DNA from 3 places in the Colwellia sp. SU-HH00943 genome. Region 2 is predicted to be linked to each of the others. Evidence: predicted binding sites of a transcription regulator. Region 2 holds the regulator's gene; each other region holds the start of a gene.
What was found. Region 2 encodes FNR, which switches genes on or off when oxygen is low (the NO sensors DNR and NnrR bind a similar motif). Its sites were predicted from a motif close to TTGATCTAGATCAA; they were not measured.
Positions count from the first base shown of each region.

Region 1 (3,261 bases), on a different contig from region 2:
ACGTCCTGATGGGTCGAAGAATCCATCATGTAAGAATTCAGCTGATTCAATAGCAGTGATATTTAAGTTATCTAAATCTGTGTAATCAACTTGCAGCATTTTACCAGTTTCTTTAACAGCAACGATAAATGCAGACTCGTTTGGCGCTGTATAGATTGCAGCTACACGTGCTTCGTTAATGAATTCACCTTTCGTGTTGTAACCACGTGTTGACACTACTTTAAGTGGGTTTAAGGTATCAGCGTCCATAATAACGAAATGCGCAGGCCAGTAACCACCAGCAATTACGTATTTACCGTCACCTGAAACAGCGATATCACGTGCGTCATATGCCATTTTAGTTTCAGCCACTAACATTTTTTCAGGTTTTTGCCATAAATCGATTTTGTTAACTTTACCGTCACGACCAATGGTGTACCAAAAACGACCTACATCTTTCGCATGATCTTTCTTATGATGCTCAGTACCTTTGATTACGTGTACCGCATAACCAGTATCGATATGGGTAACAATTTTCTTAGTATCACCATCTACTATTGCTGCTTTACCTGCATCACGCTCGATAACTACAAAGAAGTTTTTCCAGTTTAAGCCATGCATTGGCTTAGTTGGGTAGTCTTTCAATGCGACATATTCTTTAGTGTGAGAGCGCATTTGCTCTAAAGACATTTCCGGTGGAACTGGTGGTGTCATTTGAATGAAAGTTGCTAAGTTGGCAATTTCTTTTTCGTTAAACAAATCATCAAAGTTATTCATACCACCTTCGGTACCTAAAGCAATGATTTTTTCTAAACGCTTTTGACCTTTCTTAAGCATATTTTTAGGCTCTAGGCTTTTACCTGTTGCGCCTTTACGTAAAACCCCGTGACAACCAGCACAGCGTTGAAAGTAGTGTAATTGTGCTTTTTCAAAATCAGCTTCAGATAATGTAGGCTCAGCAGCAGTTACCGACATGCTGATACCACCAGCTGCCATACCTATAGCCAAACCAAGTGCTGAAAAACTATGTTTTATATTTTTCATTAGTTACTCTCCAGATATTATTGTATTTACTTGTTCGTACCGTGAACCATGAAGTTTCATTTGAAGTACAGGCACTAAATGTTTCTAAATGTAACTATCTGCCTATTTGAACTATAGTTATGTGATTCAGATCAAGTTTTTTTAGTTATGGTATTGAAGGGAGTCTTTTAATTGATCGAGGTCAACAAATAGCCAGTCATTTGTCTTCAACAGTTAAATAAACACTGATAATTACGTATTATTCACTTTAACAAGAGTCACATAACCCTATTATTTTTAAGGTTTTTGCCGAGGGAAGATTATGAACAGTCGCAATAAATCGTTTATCTATGCCGCCATAATAGCTTTAGTCATTGTCGTTATATTTCTTGGTTTCCTGTCAAGTTTAACGAATCCAGTTTCATGGTTACTTATTATTGGCTTGTTACTCATACCGGTTTTTTACAAAAAAACTGCACCGTCAAATATAGTCAAATGGAAAGATGAATACAGCGTAGGTATAGCGCATATAGATCAAGATCATAAAAAGTTAATTAGCTTATTAAATGAGTTCACAGTTGCCTATGATCATGCGATGAGTGAGGAGTTTGAGAAAAAAGCACTTGAAGAGCTAATAAATTATACTGTTTATCATTTTGAACGAGAAGAAAAGCTTATGCAGGAACATGACTATCCTGACTTTATTGCCCATAAAGCTAAGCACCAAGAAATGATTGCGCAAGTAAAAGAGTTTGTAACCCTCTACAATGAAAAGGGTCACGATTCGTTAAACGAAATCAGTGACTACCTATCGGCATGGTTAATTAACCATATTAATGGCACAGATAAAGAGTACAGTCATTACCTGCAAAATAAAGGTGTTCATTAACATTATTATTCGCTAAGAAGCGATGGTTAATTGCCCATGACAACCCTACTATTGATGCCAAAGCTGCAGATCTTTTAATATTTCTTTGTCATTAAAGTAGGGGTTGTCAATGTTAATAATTCGACGATTTTTCAAGTCACCTTGCTCGATATCTTCTTTATAATACTTATGTAATATATCGTTCATTTCATTGGTCGCGATCAGCTTTTTCAAGCCTGCTTCAATTCTAGCCGCAATACGTGGCTCATTTGGAGAAACATAAACATAGGTTGCCATAGGTAAATATAAGGCAAGGGTTGGCTCAATAACGACATTTTCTAAGTTATCTTTTCTACTGCTATATTCATCGTACACTTCATAAATAGCTCGCGGTATATAGTTAAACCTGTGCTTGTTTAACATCAAGAATAAGCCTTCAAAATTGTGGCCTGTAATAATATTCATGCCTAGGTATTCAAAAATATCTGTAGTAACCCAGCCGCTTTGTAAGCCTGCGGTTAACTGTTTTAAATCTTCGAACGTTTTCACCGCTGCAAATTTAGGTAAGTCTTGTTTATTAACTAACAATAAACGATAGCTAAGTAAACCTTGCCTAATAGGGATTTTGATTGGAATGGTGTTATCTTCCCAAGCTTGACTACTTGGGGCAATGAATACATTAATTAGATCGCCTGAACGCATCGACGAAAAGGCTCTACTCGTGGTCATATCAACATTAACAATATCTAAGGTAAATGCGCCATATTCAGCTTCAGTAACCTCTAAAGCTCTCAGTATTACTTCATCCTTATGTGCTGCTCTTTTATCTAATGCCAATACGGGCTTAAGTACTTTAATCGTATCTATAGCTTTTACCGACGCAGCAAAGCTACTCGCGATAACGATAGAGCATAGTATATTTAATGAAATTTTTTTTAGCACAAAAATACAACCTCAAGTTAAATTCATTAATTAAAGTAACATTAAAAATGATCATACATCAACTAAAGCTAGTTAAAGTTAGTATAGACCTTTTCTAATATTCTGTTTCATGCTCCTCTCTTTGTCAGACAAGATCTTATGATTTGCTGATTTAAATCAATAAATGACATGCTTTGTTTTGGTTTTCTGCTTAAAAATATGATCTTGGGCAACAAATAAAATCCTCATGCTGTGTAGACTTTAAACAAAGTAAAAAGTCATGTTTGGATAATTATTATGAGTTTACCAATCGCACAAGGTATTTGCTTTATCGCTTCACTAGCCATAAGCGCATCTGTTATCGCCGCTAAAGATCATACCGATGAATCATCGTTATCTGATGCGCGCAAAATAGCGTTAACTCATATCGTAAAGCAAGATTGTGGTTCATGCCACGGCATGACACTTAA
Region 1 covers NZ_BAAJLW010000004.1:269,975-273,235, forward strand. Annotated here, with positions in the region: gene AC27GZ_RS12805 (cytochrome D1 domain-containing protein) at 1-1,023, opposite strand, end outside; gene AC27GZ_RS12810 (bacteriohemerythrin) at 1,325-1,891, shown strand; gene AC27GZ_RS12815 (hypothetical protein) at 1,940-2,812, opposite strand; gene AC27GZ_RS12820 (c-type cytochrome) at 3,089-3,261, shown strand, end outside.
Region 1: AC27GZ_RS12810 (bacteriohemerythrin) is a predicted target of FNR. The motif match lies at 1,195-1,208, and genes of this name have one in related genera.

Region 2 (3,261 bases):
CCAACGAACACAAACCTGGAATACAAGAGCCTGAAACACAAGAGCAGATAAAATAATGACCCTAGACTTATTGTCTGCTTTTATTGTTGGTTTACTTGGCTCAGGCCATTGTATTACTATGTGCGGCGGTATAACCACTATGCTAACCTCTGCACTCCCTGCTAATAAATATAGCAATCAAGTAATCCCTGTTAATTCTCAAACTCCTCCCTCCCCATCAAGAAATATTACCTTAATTGTTAGTTATAACGTTGGACGGATTATCTCTTATAGTTTTATCGGTGCCATTGTTGGCTATACGGGCTCAATTGCGGCTAAAAATATTGGCTTACCACTGGCTGGATTAAGAATGCTTTCAGCTATTTTTCTTATTCTATTAGGGCTCTATATAGGTCAGTGGTTATTATGGCTTAACCGCATTGAGGCGTTAGGACAAAAACTATGGCGTTATATATCACCTTTAACTAAAAAAGTTATCCCTGTCACAAGCCCTGTAAAAGCACTTTCGTTAGGCGCAATTTGGGGCTGGTTACCTTGTGGTTTAGTATACTCAACACTCACTTGGGCATTGGCCAGTGGCAACGCAATGACCGGGGCTAGCATTATGTTACTTTTCGGCCTAGGTACCCTCCCAGCACTACTAACGTTATCTCTAAGCTTTAACAGTATAAAAAGCCTACTAACCAATTCAAGCTTACGAAAAGTGATGGCGTTAACATTAATATCATTTGGTATTTATAGTTTTATTGTTGCATATCACCACATGTTCTAATACCATAGTCCAGTCCTGTATATTAGGGTTAAGACCTTATTAAAAAAGAGTTTAGGTTATTAAAAACTCTACAAAAAAGAGTAACGCATGCAAAATAAAAGTTGCCCAAGTGCACAGCATATAAAGTGTCAAAACTGCAGTATTAGTGAACTTTGTTTACCTTTTACACTGAATGATCAAGAGCTTAATACGCTAGACGATATTATCGATCGTAAGCGCCCTATCCATAAAGGCGATAAAATTTTTACTGATGGCCAAGAGATGCACGCACTGTATGCAATTCGCTCTGGTACCTTTAAAACTTTTACCGTCAATGAACAAGGTGAAGAGCAAATTACTGGTTTCCACCTAGCTGGCGATTTATTAGGTTTTGATGCTATTGCTGATACTGAACATAAGAGTTTCGCTCAAGCACTTGAAACATCTATGGTATGTGAAATTCCTTATAACAATTTAGATACACTATCTAACACTATGCCGAAACTTAAGAAGCAAGTGTTGCGATTAATGAGTAATGAAATCCGTACCGATCAAGAAATGTTAACGCTGCTAAATCGCAAAAATGCCGAGCAACGGGTTGCCACTTTCTTAGTAAGTTTGAGTGAGCGATATCATGCTCGTGGATTATCTGCCACAGAATTTCGTTTAACCATGACACGTAGTGATATTGGTAATTATATAGGTTTGACGGTTGAAACCATCAGTAGACTTCTAAACCGTTTTCATAAAAATGGTCTAATCAAAGTTGATGGTAAACTCATTACAATTTTAGATATTGATGAACTCATTGATTGCGCAGAGCTATAATCCCTCATAATTCACTAGTGTTACTGACAGTAACACTAGTATCAAATTTTAAATAAATTGATTTAAAACAAGCATTAATTTCATACATTTGCTATAAACTATCTTAGGAATGGTTATATTGTAAATAAACAAAAGTGAGATTAATCATGGAAACCTACCAAAATATCCTCGCCGTTATTGATCCAACAACGGATGAACAGAAAGCCTTAAAAAGAGCCGTTGAATTAGCAGCAAGCATTACTGCTTCGGGTGATAGTAGTGTAAACGTCACTGCATTTTTAACTATCTTTGATTTTTCTTATGAAATGACCACAATCCTCTCTAGTGATGAGCGTGATGTTATGCGCCAATCAGTAATTAAAGATAAAACCCTTTGGCTTGAAAATATTATAAATGAAGTAAAAGGCGATTTAGACATTGACTGCCAAGTGGTTTGGCATAACCGCCCCTTTGAAGCTATTGTCGAAAAAGTAATACAAGATAACTACAACATTGTCATTAAAGGCACTCATCAGCATGACAAGCTCAAATCTGTCGTTTTCACGCCAACTGACTGGCATATATTACGTAAATGCCCTTGCCCTGTACTGTTAGTGAAAGAGCATGCATGGCCAGAGAACGGTAATGTTATTGCTGCATTAAATGTAGGCAGCGATGAAGAAGAGCACCGCTCTTTAAACATAAAAATTACCGAAGAGGCAAAACATTTAGCCTCATTAATTCAAGCGAATGTACACCTAGTAAATTCCTTCCCTGGTACCCCCGTCAACGTGGCGATTGAAATTCCTGAGTTTAACTCAACTGAATACAATGACACTATGCTCAAACATCATCAACAAGCAATGATTTCGCACGCGAACAAATTTGATATCAGCGTCATCAACACGCATGTTGAAGAAGGTTTACCTGAAACGGTCATTGAGCAAGTCGCTGACAAAATAGATGCCGAGCTAGTCGTACTTGGCACCGTAGGAAGAACGGGAATTTCAGCAGCATTGATTGGAAATACCGCAGAGCATGTTATTGACCAGCTAAACTGTGATGTACTTGCCTTAAAGCCCGATGGTTATATCTCACCCCTTCAATAAGTTATTTAAAAGCTATAAGCTTACCCACAGCTTATAGCTTTACTTCCCTAAAAAAACTATAATGCGCGGCGAAATTATACTCTTAAAGAAATAGCCGGCTTATGAGCACACCAAAATTATTATCAGCTACTGAAAAAACGCAATTATCTAAGCTTGAAAAGCGCCTTAGACGTAATGTTGGGCAAGCTATCGCTGAATATAATATGATTGAAGATGGCGATAAAATTATGGTCTGTTTATCTGGCGGCAAAGACAGCTATGCACTATTAAGCATATTAATGCTATTAAAAGAATCCGCCCCGATTCACTTTGATATTGTTGCCGTTAACTTAGATCAAAAACAGCCTGGCTTTCCCGAGCATATACTGCCTAATTACCTTGAAACACTCGGCATTGAATATCACATCATTGAAGAAGACACTTACGCCATTGTCAAAGATAAAATTCCTGAAGGCAAAACTACCTGTAGTTTATGTTCAAGGTTAAGGCGCGCCGTACTCTACAAAGCAGCTAAGAACTTAAAAGCAACCAAAATAGCCTTAGGGCACCACCGTGATGACATGATTGAAACCCTGATGTTAAATATGTTCTACG
Region 2 covers NZ_BAAJLW010000003.1:134,099-137,359, reverse strand. Annotated here, with positions in the region: gene ccoS (cbb3-type cytochrome oxidase assembly protein CcoS) at 1-56, shown strand, start outside; gene AC27GZ_RS09130 (sulfite exporter TauE/SafE family protein) at 56-772, shown strand; gene fnr (fumarate/nitrate reduction transcriptional regulator Fnr) at 860-1,579, shown strand; gene uspE (universal stress protein UspE) at 1,726-2,667, shown strand; gene ttcA (tRNA 2-thiocytidine(32) synthetase TtcA) at 2,769-3,261, shown strand, end outside.

Region 3 (3,261 bases), on a different contig from region 2:
CTTGTACCAAAATCATCTAAATCAGCATGCGTATCATTGATATAGTGTATAACAGTTGATGCTATGGTTCTTTCCCATGCATCTACGGCAATATCACGTTGTTCTATCAATGAAGTCATTTGTGCTTCAGTTAACGCCATGCCTGCATTTTCATTGATAATATTACGGCCGGCTAAAAATGCTTCCATAATATCGGTAGTGAAGTCTGTTGGCATAGTATTGCTTGCAGTATTTAAGTCACGCTTTGCAGCATTAGCAGCATTACCTAAAATCACTTCAGAAGTCAGGTCATATAGTCCGTCACCATCAGTGTCATGCATACCGTTCCAGTCACTGCGACCTTCTTCGTCAGAGGTTACTTTAGCGCCAATTTCATAGTCGTTATACGCTAGGTAATCGACTGTTGCACCTAGGTAACCAAAGCCTTCATCAAATTGATGTTCTAAAGTTGAGTAAGGATTAGTACCACCGCTTTGTGAAATGTTATCGGTAGTTAAACCTTTACCGTCAGTATCTTCGCCTAAGTAATCGGCCGTTGCTTGTGAGTAGGTAATACCCATCAATAAGAATTTCTGGATTAATTGTTTAAGATCGGTACCGTCTTCATTAAGGTAAACTTCGGTAATGTCATCGCCGGTAACTGATTGACGTACTACACCATTTAAGTGTTGCTCAGCATTATCAGCTAATTGACCAAAAAACAGGTCGACTAATTCAGTAGGAGTGATTGAACCTGTAGCGCCCCAACCAGCGAAATCTCCGTTATTCCAATCTTTTTCCTGACCGCCAGTATCATTACCGGCTAACTTGCCTACGAGGTTTTTGTGAGAACCTGAAATATCGGTAATAAAACCTTGTTTAGCATCGTCGATAAAGGTAATTGGGAAGTTATCGTATTGTAGCTCTGTGGTACGGAAGTATTTATCTAGTTGAGCAATTACAGCATCACGTGTTGTTAACGTGCCGTCATCTAAGTCGGCTTTTAATTGATTGCCAATATAGTGGTTTAATTCAGCGATTAGTACATGACGCGCTGTTTGACCAGTATATGAAACAGATGAATCACCTTCGATAAATTTGCTGGCAAAAGTGTAGGTGTCTAGTAAATCATTAACTTCAATCGTTAGTGTTTTTGAGAAAGTATTTGAGCTGCTATCTGTAACTGTTACGCTGACATCAATTGTTTGCTCGGCTTCATAATCAAGGCTCGTCTCTGCAGCAAGTGATAATTCACTGCCTGATACAACGAATCTCTCATCATCAACCGTGTAAGTAAACGTATCTCCGCTATCGGCGTCAGTCGCAGAAAGTGTGCCGATTACGGCAGCAACACTATTCTCGTCAACACTTGTATTGCTTAAGCTAATATCGGTTGGCGCTGTATTTGGCGTTTCTTCTACGGGTGGTTTATCACTACCACCAGATCCACCACATGCTGTTAAAGTTGTTATTATTGCTAGAACTAGAGCATTTTTCTTAAAAGTCATTTTTTCACCATCACCTTGTAGAAATGAAAATTTTATTATTTTTTTGTCTATATAGAATGGCGGTATTTTAAACGCAGAAATTGTAAATGTAAATGATATCGGTTCTTATTTGTATTATTTTTTGATATAGATTAAACAAATATAGATTAAAATTTTTTTTCGATGTGAAAAATGAAGTTTAGGTAGCTATTTATTTTGTTTTTGTATTGGTTTTTTTAGCCTAAGGAAATGAAAATGATGGCTTGGTGTCTTCGAAAAATAATAGTGTTCACCTTTTTAGTTTAAATTTACAGGTTTAAAAAAAGTCGTTACAATCGTAAAAAAAATGTTAACCCTTAAGGTATGTATATGGAAGTTGATATAGAAAAAATAGAAAGTTATGCACAAATGGTTGGTGAAATGAGCTTGCAGTTCGGTATCAAGTTTATTTTAGCGGTTGTTGTATATTTTATTGGTAAGTGGCTAATTGGTAAAATTGTTGGTTTGGTTGAGTTAGGGCTTAAAAAGAAAGCTGTTGAAGTAACCCTTCATCGCTTTTTGTTGAGTATTTTAACGACAGTATTAAAAGCCATTCAAATTATCATCTTTGCGTCAATGATAGGCATTGAGACTACATCACTTATTGCTATGTTAGGTGCTGCTGGTTTAGCGATTGGCTTAGCATTGCAAGGAAGCTTGGCGAATTTCGCTGGCGGTGTTTTAATCTTATTATTCCGCCCTTTCAAAAAGGGTGATGTGATTGAAGCTCAAGGTTACCTTGGTGGGGTTGAAGAGATTCAAATCTTTAATACCATTTTAAAAACGCCAGATAATCAACGTATTATTATTCCAAATGGCCCTCTATCTAATGGTTGTATTAAAAACATTAATATTGAAGGTACACGACGTGTCGATTTCGTTTTCGGTATTGGTTACGATGACGATGTAGTTAAAGCAAAAGCTATTTTAATGTCTTTAGTAGAAGCTGATGAAAGAACCTTAACTGATCAACCTGCTGATGTTTGGCTTGGTGAGCACGGTGACAGCTCTATTAATTTATACTTACGCCCATGGGTAAATGCTGATGATTATTGGCCATATTACTTTGGCATGATGGAAAAAGTGAAAGCAGCATTTGATAAAGAGGGTATTAGCATTCCTTACCCTCAACGTGATGTTCACTTACATCAAGTAGCAAGTAGCAAGTAGCTAGAATCTTTAGTTATAAAGGTTATACTTAGCTTACTGATTACTAAATTTAGGAAAAGTAAGCTAAGGTTTGTTAATGAAAATATTTCCAACCCCTTTCATTGTCGTACTTTTTTTACTGGTAACCTCTTTACCCGTAACAGCCTTTTCGACTAATGCTAAAGCGCCTCAGCCGACACCTGAACATAATGCGTGGTTAAAGAAAAAGTTTAGTCATCAGCATGAGGAATTAATTCCTGTTGTTGCTGTGGCTGATATATTCTATGCCTGTAATAAAAAGCGTAAAGTTGATCCCGTTAACTATCAACTCAATGATCTGATTACAAAAATGGATAAAAACCTGTTAGCTGAGAAGTTATCTCTGTGTCTTGGGGATGATAATATGCAATCTGAGGTAGCACTCAATTTTGGTTTGTTAGGTTGTTTTCATGACCAATTAGCGCATTTACCTAAAGCCGAACAACAACAAAAAATGGCCTTGGTTAAAAAAGCTATTTTGTCTTTATCTCGCAGTGAACGCAAAAAAAGTTTTACGCAATGTGTCACCGAACAAGCTATTCAATATCTAGAATAAGTAACATAATTC
Region 3 covers NZ_BAAJLW010000001.1:794,920-798,180, reverse strand. Annotated here, with positions in the region: gene AC27GZ_RS03490 (DUF4856 domain-containing protein) at 1-1,487, opposite strand, end outside; gene AC27GZ_RS03485 (mechanosensitive ion channel family protein) at 1,836-2,675, shown strand; gene AC27GZ_RS03480 (hypothetical protein) at 2,752-3,249, shown strand.
Region 3: AC27GZ_RS03490 (DUF4856 domain-containing protein) is a predicted target of FNR. The motif match lies at 1,609-1,622, and genes of this name have one in related genera.